2 regions of the Candidatus Pelagibacter sp. HIMB1493 genome follow, and region 1 is predicted to be linked to the other one. Evidence: riboswitches for the same ligand, from Rfam matches in the RefSeq annotation. Region 1 holds a riboswitch; the other holds the start of a gene.
What was found. Region 1 has a riboswitch for S-adenosylmethionine ahead of ACTTBK_RS02340 (O-acetylhomoserine aminocarboxypropyltransferase/cysteine synthase family protein). Riboswitches for the same ligand answer to the same signal wherever they lie in the genome.
Positions count from the first base shown of each region.

Region 1 (7,207 bases):
GAAATTTTTCATACAGAGAATGCAATTAAAAGTACAGACAGTCCTTTAGAAGGTGCAAAAAGAGGAAAAGACACAAGCATGTGGCTTGCAATTAATAGTGTTAAAGAAAAGCAGGCTGATATAGTTATATCTGCTGGTAATACTGGTGCTCTATTAGTTGTATCTAAATTAAATCTTAAAATGATCGAAAATATAGACAAACCAGCTTTGTCTGCGCTTTGGCCAAATAAAAAAGGTATGAGCGTTGTATTAGATCTTGGAGCTAATATTGAGTGTAGTTCAAAAAATTTAAGTGATTTTTCATCGATGGGAGCTGCTCTTTATAATTCATTATACCCAGATGAAATAGCCAATGTTGCTTTATTGAATATTGGTTCAGAAGAATTAAAGGGTAATGAAGTAATAAAGGAAACTTATCAAATTCTTAATGACAAAAAATCTGAAAATTTTAATTTTTCTGGATACATTGAAGGTAATCACATTATGGATGGTGAAGTTGATGTAATTGTATCAGATGGATTTACAGGAAATGTAGCATTAAAAACAGCTGAGGGAACTGCAAATTTTATTACAAGTGAATTAAAAAAAGCGATGACTGGAAATTGGATAGGAAAACTATCTTCTCTTCTAAACATTTCAAATTTAAAAAAATTTAAAAAAAGATTAGATCCAAGACTGTACAATGGTGCAATTTTTATAGGTTTAGACTCTCCAGTAGTAAAAAGTCATGGTGGTACCGACTACGTTGGCTTTGCTAACTCATTAGATGTTTGTCATAGAATTGTTAAAGGTAATTTGATAGAAAAGATTAAACAGAATCTTTAAATGAGAATAAATTTAACTAAAAAAGATTTAGTTAATTTAGTGTATATGCAACTAGGTTTTTCTAAACAGATTTCAGAAAACTTAATTGATGATTTTTTATATACTATTGTTTCCAACATTAAATCTGAGAAAAAACTTAAATTATCTAAATTTGGGACTTTTTCCATAAGACAAAAAAAAAGTAGAATTGGCAGAAACCCAAAAACTAAGGAAACTAAAGTAATATCTAGTAGGGATGTTGTTTTATTTAAACCTTCAAAAGAATTTAAAGAGTTTATAAATCTTAAAGATTATGGATAAAGCTGATCAAGCTTATAAAACTATTGGTGAGGTTGCTAAAATTTTAGACTTAAAAGTCAATAAGAAGGGTTCTTTGCCTACTCACATAATAAGATTTTGGGAAACACAGTTTAAACAAATCAAGCCAAAAATTCTTAATTCTAATAGAAGATACTATGATGAAAAAAATATTGATCTTCTTAAGAAGATTAAATATTTGCTAAAAGATCAAGGAATGACAATTAATGGAGTTAAAAAGATCCTTGATAATGAAGATACTTTAAAGCTTGACGAAATGGCAGATAAATCTATAAAAGCTGAAAAATTAAAAAATAAGTTAACTAAAATATCAAGTATTTTAAAAACACTAAAATAAATGGCAAAAAAAACACACGTAAAAGTTAGAATGGTACCTGAAGCTAAACCTGATAGTCCTTACTTTTATTACGTAAAAAAACCTGCAGGTGGCGAAAAAGCTAAAGTAAAATTATCTGCAAAAAAATATAATCCGGACACAAGAAAACACGAAATGTTTGTGGAGAAAAAGCTTCCACCACATAGTAAATAAATTATTTTTTTTTAAAATTTCTTCTTTCGTAATCAATATAAGACCAAATCATATTTTTCCAAATGCGATTAGTTATTTTTGGATCTATGCCTTGTTTTAAGGATTTTGCTTTAATTTTTTTTAAAATAAAATTAATTCTTTTCTTATCTACGATTTCTTTTTTAAATTCTTTAAGCTTTAAAACTTCCTCAACTAGCTTTGTTCTATATTTTATAAGTGATAACAGTTTATTATCTAATTTATCTAGCTTAACTCTTATTAAATCTAGTTTTTTTTTATTATTTGGCGACATTTAATTTATTGGAATACTTAATAATTATTATATTTATCTGAGCATGTACAGTGAGAATAATCATTTAAATAATCAACTTAAATTGTGGATGCTATCATTACTAGTTTTAATTTCTTTAATAATATTAGTCGGAGGCTTGACTAGATTAACTGACTCTGGCTTATCAATTACTACTTGGGAATTATTTTTAGGTTTTTTTCCTCCTTTTAAAAATGAAAAATGGTTGGAATATTTTAGTTTATATAAAACAATTCCTGAATACAGCCAACAAAATTTCAATATGACTCTTGATGAATTCAAAGTAATATTCTGGTGGGAGTGGGGACACAGGCAGTTAGGGAGAATAATTGGTTTAACCGTATTACTCCCAATGGTTTATTTTTCAGTAAAACAAGGAGTTTGGATTATAAAAAAATACGGACTTATTTTTTTACTGGTTTGTTTTCAAGGATTTTTAGGTTGGTACATGGTATCTAGTGGATTAGTTGAAAGAATTGATGTTAGTCATTATAGGCTAGCAATACATTTGGTAACAGCTTTTATCATTTTATCAATTGTATATTGGCAATTTTTAAAGTTATCATCCTCTTCAAATCAAACAGTTTCTATTAATCTTTTTTTATTAAAAATTTTTTTAGTTTTATTATTTTTGCAATTAATTATAGGCGCTTTTGTATCTGGTATGGATGCTGGTAAAATTTATAACACATGGCCATTGATGGGTGTTAATTATTTTCCTGATGATAGTAGTTTTAAAGAGCTTTTGAATTTAAAAGTTTTTGATAATCCTTCTATTGTTCAATTTATACATAGAAATTTAGCATACTTAATTATGGTCATTTATGCCCTAATCCTCTTTAAAGTAATTAATACTGGAAACAAAAAATTATACAAACCTATTACTTTAATTGGTTTGACTTTGGCATTTCAAATTTTACTTGGAGTGATAACTATTTTATCTGGAGTAAAAATGTTATTTGCATCTTTACACCAGATAAATTCTATTTTGATAATACTTTCAACTTTGTATTTTATATTTATCTCAAAATATAAAAGACAAATTAATTAATTTCTATTTGTAGACATATAAATAAAATTAACTAACTGCTTTTAAATTACCTTTTGATGATTTGTCTAAAGCTTGATCTAAATCATCAATGATATCATCAATATGTTCTAAACCAATACAAAGTCTAACATATCCTGGCGTTACACCTGAAGCAGCTAATTCATCATCATTTAATTGACTGTGAGTAGTTGTTGCTGGGTGTATTGCTAAACTTCTAGCATCACCTATATTTGCAACGTGATAAAACATTTTTAAAGCCTCAATGAACTTTTTACCAGCTTCGATACCACCAGCCAATTCAATACCAACTAAAGCACCATTACCATTTTTAAGATATTTTTTTGCTCGACTTGATATCTCTTCATTATGTTCAGTGGAATAAATTACTCTCTCAACAGCTTTATGATTTTTTAAGTACTCTACAACTTTTGCAGCATTATCACAGTGTTGTTTCATTCTTAAAGCAACTGTTTCAAGTCCTTGTATAACACCAAATGCATTATCTGGAGAAAGAGCTGATCCTAAATCTCTTAATAGGGTCACTCTTGCTCTAACTGCAAAAGCAACATTTGCACCTGTTAATTCGGGCACAGCTTTACCCCAAACAACACCTCCATAACTTGCATCAGGTTCATTAAATAGTGGCTGTCTTTTTGGATCTGCTGTCCAATCAAAATTTCCACCATCTACTAGTGCACCCCCAACTACTGTTCCATGGCCTGCTATATATTTTGTTAAAGAATAAACAACCACAGCAGCACCATGTTCAATTGGTTTACAAATTACAGGGGCAGCAGTGTTATCTAAGATTAATGGAATGTTATATTTTCTACCAATATCTGAAACCTCTTTAATTGGAAAAACTCTTAAATATGGGTTTGGTAATGTTTCTCCATAAAAAGCTCTAGTTTTATCGTCTATTGCTTTTTCAAAGTTTTTTGGATCTGAAGGATCTGCATATCTTACTTCTATACCAAGCTTACTTAAAGTATGCGTAAATAAAGAAACTGTTCCACCATAAAGATCTGTTGAACTAACAATATTATCTCCAGCTTGAGCAACGTTTAATATTGCAAAAGTAGAAGCGGTTTGCCCAGATGCTACAGTTAAACTTGCAAGACCACCTTCAAGCGCAGCGATTCTCTTTTCCAACACATCGTTAGTTGGATTCATTATTCGTGTATAGATGTTTCCAAACTCTTTTAACGCAAATAAATTAGCTGCATGTTCAGTGTTATTAAATTGATACGAGGTTGTTCTATAAATTGGAACTGCTACTGAATTTGTAGCTGGATCACTTCTGTAGTCTCCACCATGTATCGCAATAGTTTCTGGATTATTTCTTTTTGTACTCATTTTTACTCCTTTTTTAGTGCTTTTGCTTTATGCAAGGCGCACAATACAGTTCAAATGCCTACCGATTTAAAATTTAATGAAAATTCCATTTTAGCAGTTTTATGCCCGCAATAGGATCAAATCGGCAAGAGATAAATAGCATATTAGTTATGTTTTACAAGCTAAATATAAAATTGACTTTGAATAATTTAATAGTATTAATCCTCGCACAATGACAAAATTCACAAAAAAAGATCAAGTTACATCATCTTGGTACGAGATTGACGCAAAAAATGCAGTTGTTGGAAGATTAGCGACTGTTGTATCTAATATTATTAGAGGCAAAAATAAGACTACTTATACACCTCACATGGATGATGGAGATTTTGTTGTAGTAAAAAATATCGAACAAGCAAAATTTACTGGCAAGAAGTTTCAAAACAAAAAGTACTATAGACACACAGGACATCCTGGTGGAATTAAAGTTACTACACCAGAAAAACTTCATGAAAAAAAACCTGGAGAAACTTTGAAATTAGCAGTTAAAAGAATGTTGCCTGGTGGTGTTTTGGGTAGAAAACAACTAACAAAATTAAAAATTTATTCTGGAAGTGAGCATCCTCATGCTGCACAAAACCCAAAAGTTATAGAATTAGATAAACTAAACAATAAAAACATTGCAAGAAATTAATATGGAAAACGTACAATCAAACACAAAAACTCCTAAATTAAAGTTAGACTTTAAAGATAGTAAGTACGCGACAGGTAGAAGAAAAACTTCAATAGCAAAAGTTTGGTTAAAAAAAGGTTCTGGTAAAATTTATGTTAATGGCAAATTATATAATGAGTATTTTGCTGATGAAATTCACAAAATGCAAATTACAAGACCTTTTGAAATTATAAATCAAGCTACAGATTATGATGTTAGATGTAGTGTAAAAGGTGGCGGACCTACAGGTCAAGCTGGAGCAATGGTTCATGGTATTTCTAAAGCTTTGGTTCTCTTTGATGAAAATTTAAAAACAACATTGAAAACTGAAAAGCTTACAACCAGAGATTCTAGAGCTGTTGAGAGAAAAAAACCTGGTAGAAGAAAAGCTAGAAGAAGCTTTCAGTTTTCTAAAAGATAATTTTTTTTACAATTTAAACTGCTATAATAAAAAATGCCTAAGCTTAATGCATTAGTTGCCGGATCTACAGGATATATTGGTGTTCAATTAATCAAGTTATTAATTAACCACAAATATATTAATATTAAATATCTATGTGGAAATTCGTCTGTTGGAAAAAATATTTCTTATTATGACAAATCTCTATCAAAAAAAAAATTACCTAAAATTGTAAAATTTAATCCTAAATTATTAAATGGTATTGATGTTGTCTTTACAGCTCTACCAAATGGTGAGGCTCAAGATATAGCAAAAAAACTTAATGATAATATTACTCTAATTGATTTAGCGGCAGATTTTAGATTAAAAAAAGCTAATGATTATTTAAAATGGTATAAACAAATACATCGAGCTCCAAAACTACAGAAGAAAAGCATTTATTGTTTACCAGAAATAAATCGTGATGAATTAAAAAATCACAATATTATTTCATGTCCAGGATGTTATCCAACATCAATATTATTACCTCTTGTTCCGCTAATTAAAAAAAAATTAGTTAAATTAGACAATATAATTATTGATTCAAAATCTGGATATTCTGGTGCCGGTAGAGGAGTTCATAAAAAATATAAAGACAAGAATTTATACGAATCTTTAAGTGCTTATGGTGTCGGTTTTCATAGACACAATTCTGAAATTCATCAATTTTTAAGTAAATTTACAAATAAAAATTTTCAATTTAGTTTTACTCCACATTTATCTCCAATGTTTAGAGGCATATTAAGTACAATTTATTTAGATTTAGAAAAAAATGTTAATCAATCAAAAATCATCAAAACACTTGAGATGTCTTATAAGGGAGAAAATTTTGTTAAAATATTAGATTCTGATAAACTTTTGAGTACAAATGATGTTATCAATACAAACAATTGCTTTATCACAGTGTGTAAATCAAAATATAAAAACAAAATAATCATTATTTCTGCAATAGATAATTTAATCAAAGGTGGAGCAGGTCAGGCTGTTCAAAATTTAAATAATAAATTTAATTTTCCTGAAAGAACTGCTTTAAAATGAAATATTTGTTAATTATTTTTCTAATTTTTTTATGTAATTGCTCTTTAAATAAAGATTCTCAGTATTGGACAGAACATCCTGCTGAAAATAAAAAAAATCAAAAAAAAATAACTGAAATACTTAAAAAGTCAGACGATATAACAAAAATGACATTAGAAGAATATGAGATTTATATAGATGACTATACTAAAAAAAGTAAATATCCAGATATAAGCAAATGAATAATATTGTGAATGTTGCAGTTGTTGGACTTGGTCAAGTTGGTAATTATTTGTTTAATGAACTAATTGTCAAAAAAAAAGATATTGAGCTTAAAACAGGCAAAAAAGTTAATGTAGTAGCTATTTCTGCAAAAAATATAAATAAAAGAAGAAAATATAAAATTAATAGAAAAATTTTTTACAAAAACCCATTTGAAATTTTTAAAAAAGAAAAAGTTGATATATTATTTGAAGTAATTGGACAATCAGATGGGGTTTCTAAAAAATTAGTTGAAACTGCGTTAAAGAATAAAATCCATGTAATAACTCCAAATAAAGCTTTAATTTCAAAACATGGAAATAATTTAGCAAAACTAGCTGAAAAAAATAATGTCAATTTAGAATTCGAAGCATCTGTTGCTGGCGGGATACCGATATTGAGATCTATTAAAG
Region 1 is NZ_JBNAIP010000001.1:438,518-445,724, forward strand. Features, by position in the region: gene plsX (phosphate acyltransferase PlsX) at 1-825, shown strand, start outside; gene ACTTBK_RS02315 (HU family DNA-binding protein) at 826-1,125, shown strand; gene ACTTBK_RS02320 (MerR family transcriptional regulator) at 1,118-1,480, shown strand; gene ACTTBK_RS02325 (50S ribosomal protein L33) at 1,481-1,672, shown strand; gene ACTTBK_RS02330 (chorismate mutase) at 1,674-1,964, opposite strand; gene ACTTBK_RS02335 (COX15/CtaA family protein) at 2,008-3,033, shown strand; gene ACTTBK_RS02340 (O-acetylhomoserine aminocarboxypropyltransferase/cysteine synthase family protein) at 3,061-4,389, opposite strand; SAM riboswitch class V at 4,392-4,458, opposite strand; gene rplM (50S ribosomal protein L13) at 4,601-5,059, shown strand; gene rpsI (30S ribosomal protein S9) at 5,061-5,498, shown strand; gene argC (N-acetyl-gamma-glutamyl-phosphate reductase) at 5,532-6,554, shown strand; gene ACTTBK_RS02360 (hypothetical protein) at 6,551-6,775, shown strand; gene ACTTBK_RS02365 (homoserine dehydrogenase) at 6,772-7,207, shown strand, end outside.

Region 2 (7,207 bases), 270 kb from region 1:
TTTACATAAGTAGTGTATCTACTCAATCAAATTAGGGAATTTTATAAATTCAATGGAATCAATACTAAATAAAGAACCGGTAAAAAGGGCAGAAAAAGCTCTTAAAACATTCGATCAAAATTTAAATGTTATCGTCTTAGAAAAAACAGCAAGAACAGCCAATGATGCTGCTACAGCTTTGGGTTGCAATGTTGGTGCTATTGTTAAAAGTTTACTTTTTAGGGCAGGTGACAACTATATATTAAGCTTGGTATCCGGAGACAAGCGTTGCTCATTAAATAAGTTAAAAAAAATTCTTAATGAAAAAGACGTGTCCATGGCATCCCCAGAAGCTGTTAAAGAAAATACTGGATATACAATTGGAGGAGTGTCACCAGTAGGTCACTTAAAGCAATGTAAAATCTTTATTGATAAAAGTCTAGAGAGATTCCCAGATATATTTGGAGCAGCTGGACATCCAAATGCTGTTTTCAAAATAAATTATAATAAGTTAATTGAAATAACAAACGGATCACCAGAAGATATTATTGAATGAGAGAACCAAAACTAATTGATTATAGTTTATTAACGTTGTTAGCGTTGATTTGGGCATCTGCTTTTTTTAATATTAAAATTGCAACCTATTCATTTGGTCCTGTTACAATTGCATTTCTAAGAGTTTTTTTTGGTTCAATTCCAGTTTTACTACTTTGCTTTTACAAAGAAATTAAAATCGAGGCATTTTCAAAAGATTGGTATTGGTTTGCAATGATTGGATTTATAAATTTAGTAGCTCCATTTTTTTTAATAGCATATGGAGTTAAATCTGTTCAAAGTAACTTAGCAGCAATTTTAATGTCATCAACTTCACTTAGCTCAGTAGTGCTAGGACATTTTTACACCAAAAATGAAAAATTTAATTTAATTAGAACAACAGGAGTTCTAATTGGATTTTCAGGAATAGTTTATTTATTTTCAGATAATTTATTAATTAATGAAAATAACTTTACTTCAGCATTATTAATTTTGTTAGGTGCTACTTGTTATGTAATTGGAGGTCTTTTAACATTAAAAATAAGTAAGAAAAAAAATGAAAATGTAACCAGTTCAATTTTGATTTGGGCTACTATTATATTATTACCTTTAGTATGTTTGATTGAACAACCTTGGAAAACTGTTCCAAGATTAGATTCTACTATTTCAGTTATTTATCTTGGGTTGGTATCTACTGGAATTGCTTGGTTATTGAGATTTAGAATTTTAGTTAACAATGGTTTAATTTTTCAATCTCAAGTATCTTATTTAATTCCAATATTTGGTACCATTTTAAGTTATATCTTTTTAAAAGAATTAATAACAACGAAAGTTATAATTTCATTGATAGCAGTTATTATAGGTATCTATTTTGTAAGAAAAGGTACAAAATTTAAATAATATTTTTTATTGCCTCTATATGTGAAGGCCGAGTTTCACAACATCCTCCAAGAATAGTGGCTCCATTTTCTTTAAATTTTTTTGCAAAAATTGATATTTTTTCAGGATCTAAATCTTTTTTTTGACCTAAAAAACTATTGGGGTTCGATCCATCATTTTCTTTATACTGAGAAGTATAACCACCTGTTGGTTTAGTTGTGATAAATCCATTTAATTTGAAACCAAATGGAACATTAAGTTTTTGAATTTCATCTAAATTATTCTCATAATTTTCAGGCGAAACACATGCTAGAATTACTCCTAGGCAATTTTCAGTAATTATTGAATTAATTTCAGAAATTTTTTCTCCACTTGGTAAAGAGTTTCCTTCAGAAATATGAACCCCAGCTAAGTACGGTTTATTAAATTTCTTAATAGCTTCTATTCCACATCTAATTTCTTTGATACTGCTCCAGACATCAAAATAGAAAAAATCTACTGAGGGGTTTAGTAATTCTGCTAATTCTGAATGATCCTTTGTGATTTCTTTTTCACTTCTCTTGTCTTCTTCATATGTCAAATCTTGAGGCGGGAGTCCTCCTGCAATCTTAATGCGTGGATTATTTAATTTAGCTTTTTGTGCAATTTCACAGGCTTTCTGATTTAAGAATTTAAATTGATCTTCTATTCCATTTTCTCTCAATCTTTTTCTTCTCGTTGTAAAAGTTGTAGTTACAATTACATCAGCTCCAGATTTAATAAAATCATTATGAATATTAAGTATTAAGTCGTGGTATTTTTCCTCAATTAAAGCATTTGCACTCCACAAAGTTCCCTTGGGCTCCATACCTCTGGCCAATAATTCTTGACCCATTCCACCATCTAAAATTTTTGTTGTTTTAAAAAAATTTTTATCCATCTTATCCTCACTTTTTTAGTGCTTAAGCTACATGCAGGTGCACAATATAGTTCAACTACCTTGCTAATTAGATCTATTGGGAATTTCCATTTTAGCAGTTTATGCCCGCAATAGGATCAAATCGGCAATTAGATTTATATAATATTATTAAAATTTGTAAATTATTTATTAAAAATTATTTTAGCATTGAAAGAAAATGATCTTCTTTCTTCCTCAATATTAAATGGGTAGGCTGTATGCATTAAGTAATTGGGAAATATTAAAAGATCACCTGTTTTTGGTATCAAATTAAAAATACTTTTTGAAAGAAAAGCTTTTTGCCCATTAATAAAGTCAATCGTACCATTGGTTTTTATTGTTTTATTTTTAACATTTTTATTTTCTGTCATATGTTTTGGAATTTTTAAATAACCAACACCTGATAAATCTCCTTCATGATAATGCATAGGATTGTACTCATTTTTGTATTGGCTAACGACCCATAGGTTTAAAATTTTAATTTCTTTAATTTTTTTAATATTTTCTTTGTTTAGAAAAATTTTAATATTTTTTATTAATTCTTTTTCCAAATTTTTTTTTATAAAACTTTTAGAAATTTGAACTTCTTTTCTAATTTGACTTGCTAGTTTTGGACTATAATCATTTGATTTTGAGAAGATTTTTGTAACAACTTCCTTGTTAATTTTTTCTAAAAATTTTTTAGAAATTTAAGATTTTCCTATTGAAGGCCCAAATGGTTTAAAATTTTTCATGAGAGATTAAATATATCAAAAAATAATTAATTCAACTTATGCTATAAGTGTTATGCCCATCCTTATAGCAACAAAAATTACTAAGAATGCAGTCATCAGGGCTAATATTTTGTTAGATAGGAATTTTATATTTAAAAAACTTCCAATTTGACCACCAATTAAGACAGCAATAAATAGTGGCCAGTAATTTAAAAATTCATTAAAAACTATTTCCTTTGTTAATTGTCCACCTATACCAAAAATTGAATTCACTAAAATAAACAAGGATGCAGTACTTGTTATATGTTTTGGAAGCCCTGCTTTCATCAAAAATAGTATAGGACTTAAAAATATCCCACCACCAATTCCAACTAAACCAGATATAAAACCAATTATTGATCCTATTAATATTGATAAAACTAGGGGTATTTTTTTAATAACAATTTCTTGTTTGTTAAAAGATTTGCTTTCAATAAGTAAAAAAATTCCAGCTAATATTAAAATGAAGAAAAGTAAAATCTCAAATAAATTTTTTTCAATTGAGATAGATGCTCCGATAAAAGCAAAAGGTATAGAACCAATTAAATAAGGACAAAGTAAATTAAAATTAATATTCTTAGATTTTAAAAAATTTATAGAATTTCCAGAAACTACAATAATATTACAAATCAAAGCTAAAATTGGAAAAATATAGTAAGGGACATCCCAAATTAAAAGTAATGCAAGGTAAGTAGAGCCACCACCAAATCCTATACTTGAATATAATACTGCAGTTATAAAAAAAAATATTGTAAGTATAATCATTAAAAAAATTTATTTATGATTGTAAATATAGCTTTACTAACTGTAACAGATACAAGAACAATTGATAACGATAAATCTGGTGCGATCTTGGTTGAAAAAATTAAAGAGGCCAATCATCAATTAATTGACAGAAAAATTTGTAAAGACAATAAAGGAGATATAGTTAAAATTCTAAAAGACTGGACTAATCATAAAGATATTGATGTTATCATTACAACTGGTGGCACAGGTTTAACTGGAAGAGATATTACACCCGAAGCTGTTGATGAAATAGCAGATAAACATATTCCAGGATTTGGCGAAGTTTTTAGGACTATTAGTTTAAAAACAGTTGGTACGTCTTCAATTCAATCTAGAGCTTGTGCAGTTCTATCAAATGGTAAATATATATTTGCCTTACCAGGATCCTCAGGAGGAGTAACAGATGCTTGGGACGGTATCCTTAAACATCAATTAGATATTAATCATAAACCTTGTAATTTTGTCGAATTGTTTCCTAGACTAAAAGAGAAATAAAAAAATATCTCATTATTTTTCCAAAACTCACAAGCAATAAAAAAATTAAAAATTTAATTCTCATCGTTCCAGCAATAAAAGTAATTGGATCACCAATAATTGGAACCCACGCAAATAACAAAGACCATTTACCATACTTTTTAAACCACCTGGATGATCTATCAATTTGTGTGTTAGTAAAAGGAAACCATTTTTTATCTTGAAATTTCAAGAAATAAATTCCTAGAAACCAATTGAAGATAGATCCTAAAATATTTCCAAAACTTGCAAAAAATATTAACAAAAATTTGTTGTAAGTTTCTGATAACAGATAAGTTGCTAATATAGCCTCAGATGAAAAAGGAAGTATTGTTGCAGCTAAAAATGAAACAATAAATAGACTTAAATAAGCAAACATTAACTTGAATTGAATAGAAAGTTATTTTTGGTATTTTTCTTTCCATTCAGAGTAGGGCATTCCATAAATATATTGCCTTGCATCAAGATCTGATATTTCTACTCCTTTTTTTTCAGCTTCTTCTCTGTACCATCTAGACAAACAGTTTCTGCAAAATCCAGCTAAATTCATTAAATCAATGTTTTGAACGTCTTTTCTTTCATCTAAATGTTTCATTAATCTTTCAAGTGTAGCTGATTGAATTTCTTTTTTTAAATTATCATCCATAATTTACGTTCCTATTTTTAATTCTAATTCTTACAGCAAGTAAAACAAGTATTATTACCAAATATATTAGTGGTCTAAAAAAAATTGTTTTAGATAACCATATATAATGAAGAGCTCCAAATATCGCTATTACGTAAATTAATCTGTGTAATTTTTTCCAATTATTTTTAAGCAACTTCATCATCATTTGAGAAGATGTAATTGCCAATGGAAGTAGTAATACCCATGCTGCAAATCCTATAAAAATGTATTTTTTTTTCAGAACATCATCAATTATCGGCTGTAAATTAAATCTATAATCTAAACCTACGTAAGTAAGGAGATGAAGAGATGCATAAAAAAAAACAAACAATCCCAACATTCTTCTAAAACTTATCCAAATATTTAAATTAGTTAGCCTTTTAAGTGGCGTCATGCTTAATGTGAGACAGATAAATATTAAAGTCCACTCTCCAGTAAAATGAGTAATTTCTTTTACAGGTTCTGGCCCAAGTTTATTGAAGTATATTTTATAAAAAATTAATAAAAAAGGAATTGTACTTAAAATAAATACACCTGGTTTAAAATATTTTCTCATTAAAAATATTTTTTTAGATCCATCCCTGTATATAAATTTGCAACTTCATCTCCATAACCATTAAACATGAGCGTTTTTACTCTTGGCACCCAAATATCTTTACCAATTATTCTTTCTGTTGCTTGAGACCATCTAGGATGATCTACATTAGGATTAACATTAGAGTAAAATCCATATTCTCGTGGAGATGCCCACATCCATGATGAAGTCGGCATTTTTTCTACAAATTTTATCTTAACAATTGCTTTTGCACTTTTGAAACCATACTTCCAAGGGATAAATATTCTCAGAGGCGCTCCATTTTGATTTGGAAGCTTTTTACCGTACAAACCTGTTACAACTGTAGTTAAAGGGTGCATTGCTTCATCAATTCTTAATCCTTCTTTATAAGGCCAATTCAAAACCGGATATCTTTGACCTTTCATTTGTTCAGGATCATAAACACTTTCAAATTCAACATACTTTGCTTTGCTAGTTGGGTTTACTTTTGACAATAATTTACTTAACGAAAAACCCATCCATGGAATTACCATTGACCATCCTTCTACACATCTTAATCTGTATATTCTTTCTTCAGAGACAAATGTTTCGGTTATTTCTTCCATAGAAATTTTGATAGGTTTTTCAACTTCTCCTTCAATACTTAGTGTCCATGGTGATGTTTTAAAATTTTGTGAATTAACATAGGGATCACTCTTTGAAGTACCGAACTCATAATAATTATTATAAGTTGTTATGTCTTTGAAACTTGTAAGTTCATTCCTATCATCAGCTTGAGATTGACTTGCAAAAGGAATTGTGGCTAATGCTAAAGAACTTGCACCATACCCAAGAGATTTAACAAAAGATCTTCTATTTTTATAAATTTTCTCTGGTGTTATTTCTGAGTATTTAATTTTTTTCATGAATAATAGGATTTCCTTTTAACCAATCACTTTGATTATTTGTGTAATGTTCTTTTTTCCATATAGGAGACCTTTTTTTAATTTCTTCAATTATATATCTTGATAGTACATAAGCCTCATCTCTATGCTTGCACGCAACTGCTATAATAATACTAATTTCGCCTAAGTTTAAGTAACCTTTGGCATGTTCAATAAAAACACTCTTATTCTTTATGTTTAGTTTTTCTTCTGCCTCACTATAAATTTCTTCAAAACTTTTTATTACCAAAGCATCATGGCTATCATATGTAATACCTAAAACACTTTTATTATTATTTTGATTACGAACTGTGCCACTAAAAATTAATGAAGCTCCAAAATCATTAGATGCTATAAATTTTTCAGCATCAATTAATGATAATTTTTTAACTTTACTATCTACAATGTCAGTATGAAGCATTAACCTCCTCCAATTGGAGGTATGATACCAATTTTTTCATTATTTGTGATTTTATAATTGTCGCTAACAATATTATTTTTTTCCGAACAAAAAGCTGAAGAGTTAATGATTTTTATATAATTTTCATTTCCATTAAATTTCTGATCTACATATTGAATTATTTTATTCCTTATATCCTTGATTGTTGTTTTTTGACCTAGATCTAGTTCTAATAAATTTTGGTCATTAAAATCTCTTGCGGCTCCAAACAACTCAATTTT
Region 2 is NZ_JBNAIP010000001.1:705,347-712,553, reverse strand. Features, by position in the region: gene ACTTBK_RS03885 (YbaK/EbsC family protein) at 53-535, shown strand; gene ACTTBK_RS03880 (DMT family transporter) at 532-1,413, shown strand; gene ACTTBK_RS03875 (homocysteine S-methyltransferase family protein) at 1,406-2,311, opposite strand; SAM riboswitch class V at 2,319-2,381, opposite strand; gene ACTTBK_RS03870 (putative 2OG-Fe(II) oxygenase) at 2,473-2,880, opposite strand; gene ACTTBK_RS03865 (sulfite exporter TauE/SafE family protein) at 3,100-3,846, opposite strand; gene ACTTBK_RS03860 (molybdenum cofactor synthesis domain-containing protein) at 3,862-4,362, shown strand; gene ACTTBK_RS03855 (YqaA family protein) at 4,343-4,759, opposite strand; gene ACTTBK_RS03850 (DUF1244 domain-containing protein) at 4,781-5,026, opposite strand; gene ACTTBK_RS03845 (sulfite oxidase heme-binding subunit YedZ) at 5,019-5,603, opposite strand; gene msrP (protein-methionine-sulfoxide reductase catalytic subunit MsrP) at 5,603-6,508, opposite strand; gene ACTTBK_RS03835 (molybdopterin synthase catalytic subunit) at 6,495-6,947, opposite strand; gene ACTTBK_RS03830 (molybdopterin biosynthesis protein MoeD) at 6,947-7,207, opposite strand, start outside.
Region 2: another riboswitch for S-adenosylmethionine. It lies ahead of ACTTBK_RS03875 (homocysteine S-methyltransferase family protein); the one in region 1 lies ahead of ACTTBK_RS02340 (O-acetylhomoserine aminocarboxypropyltransferase/cysteine synthase family protein).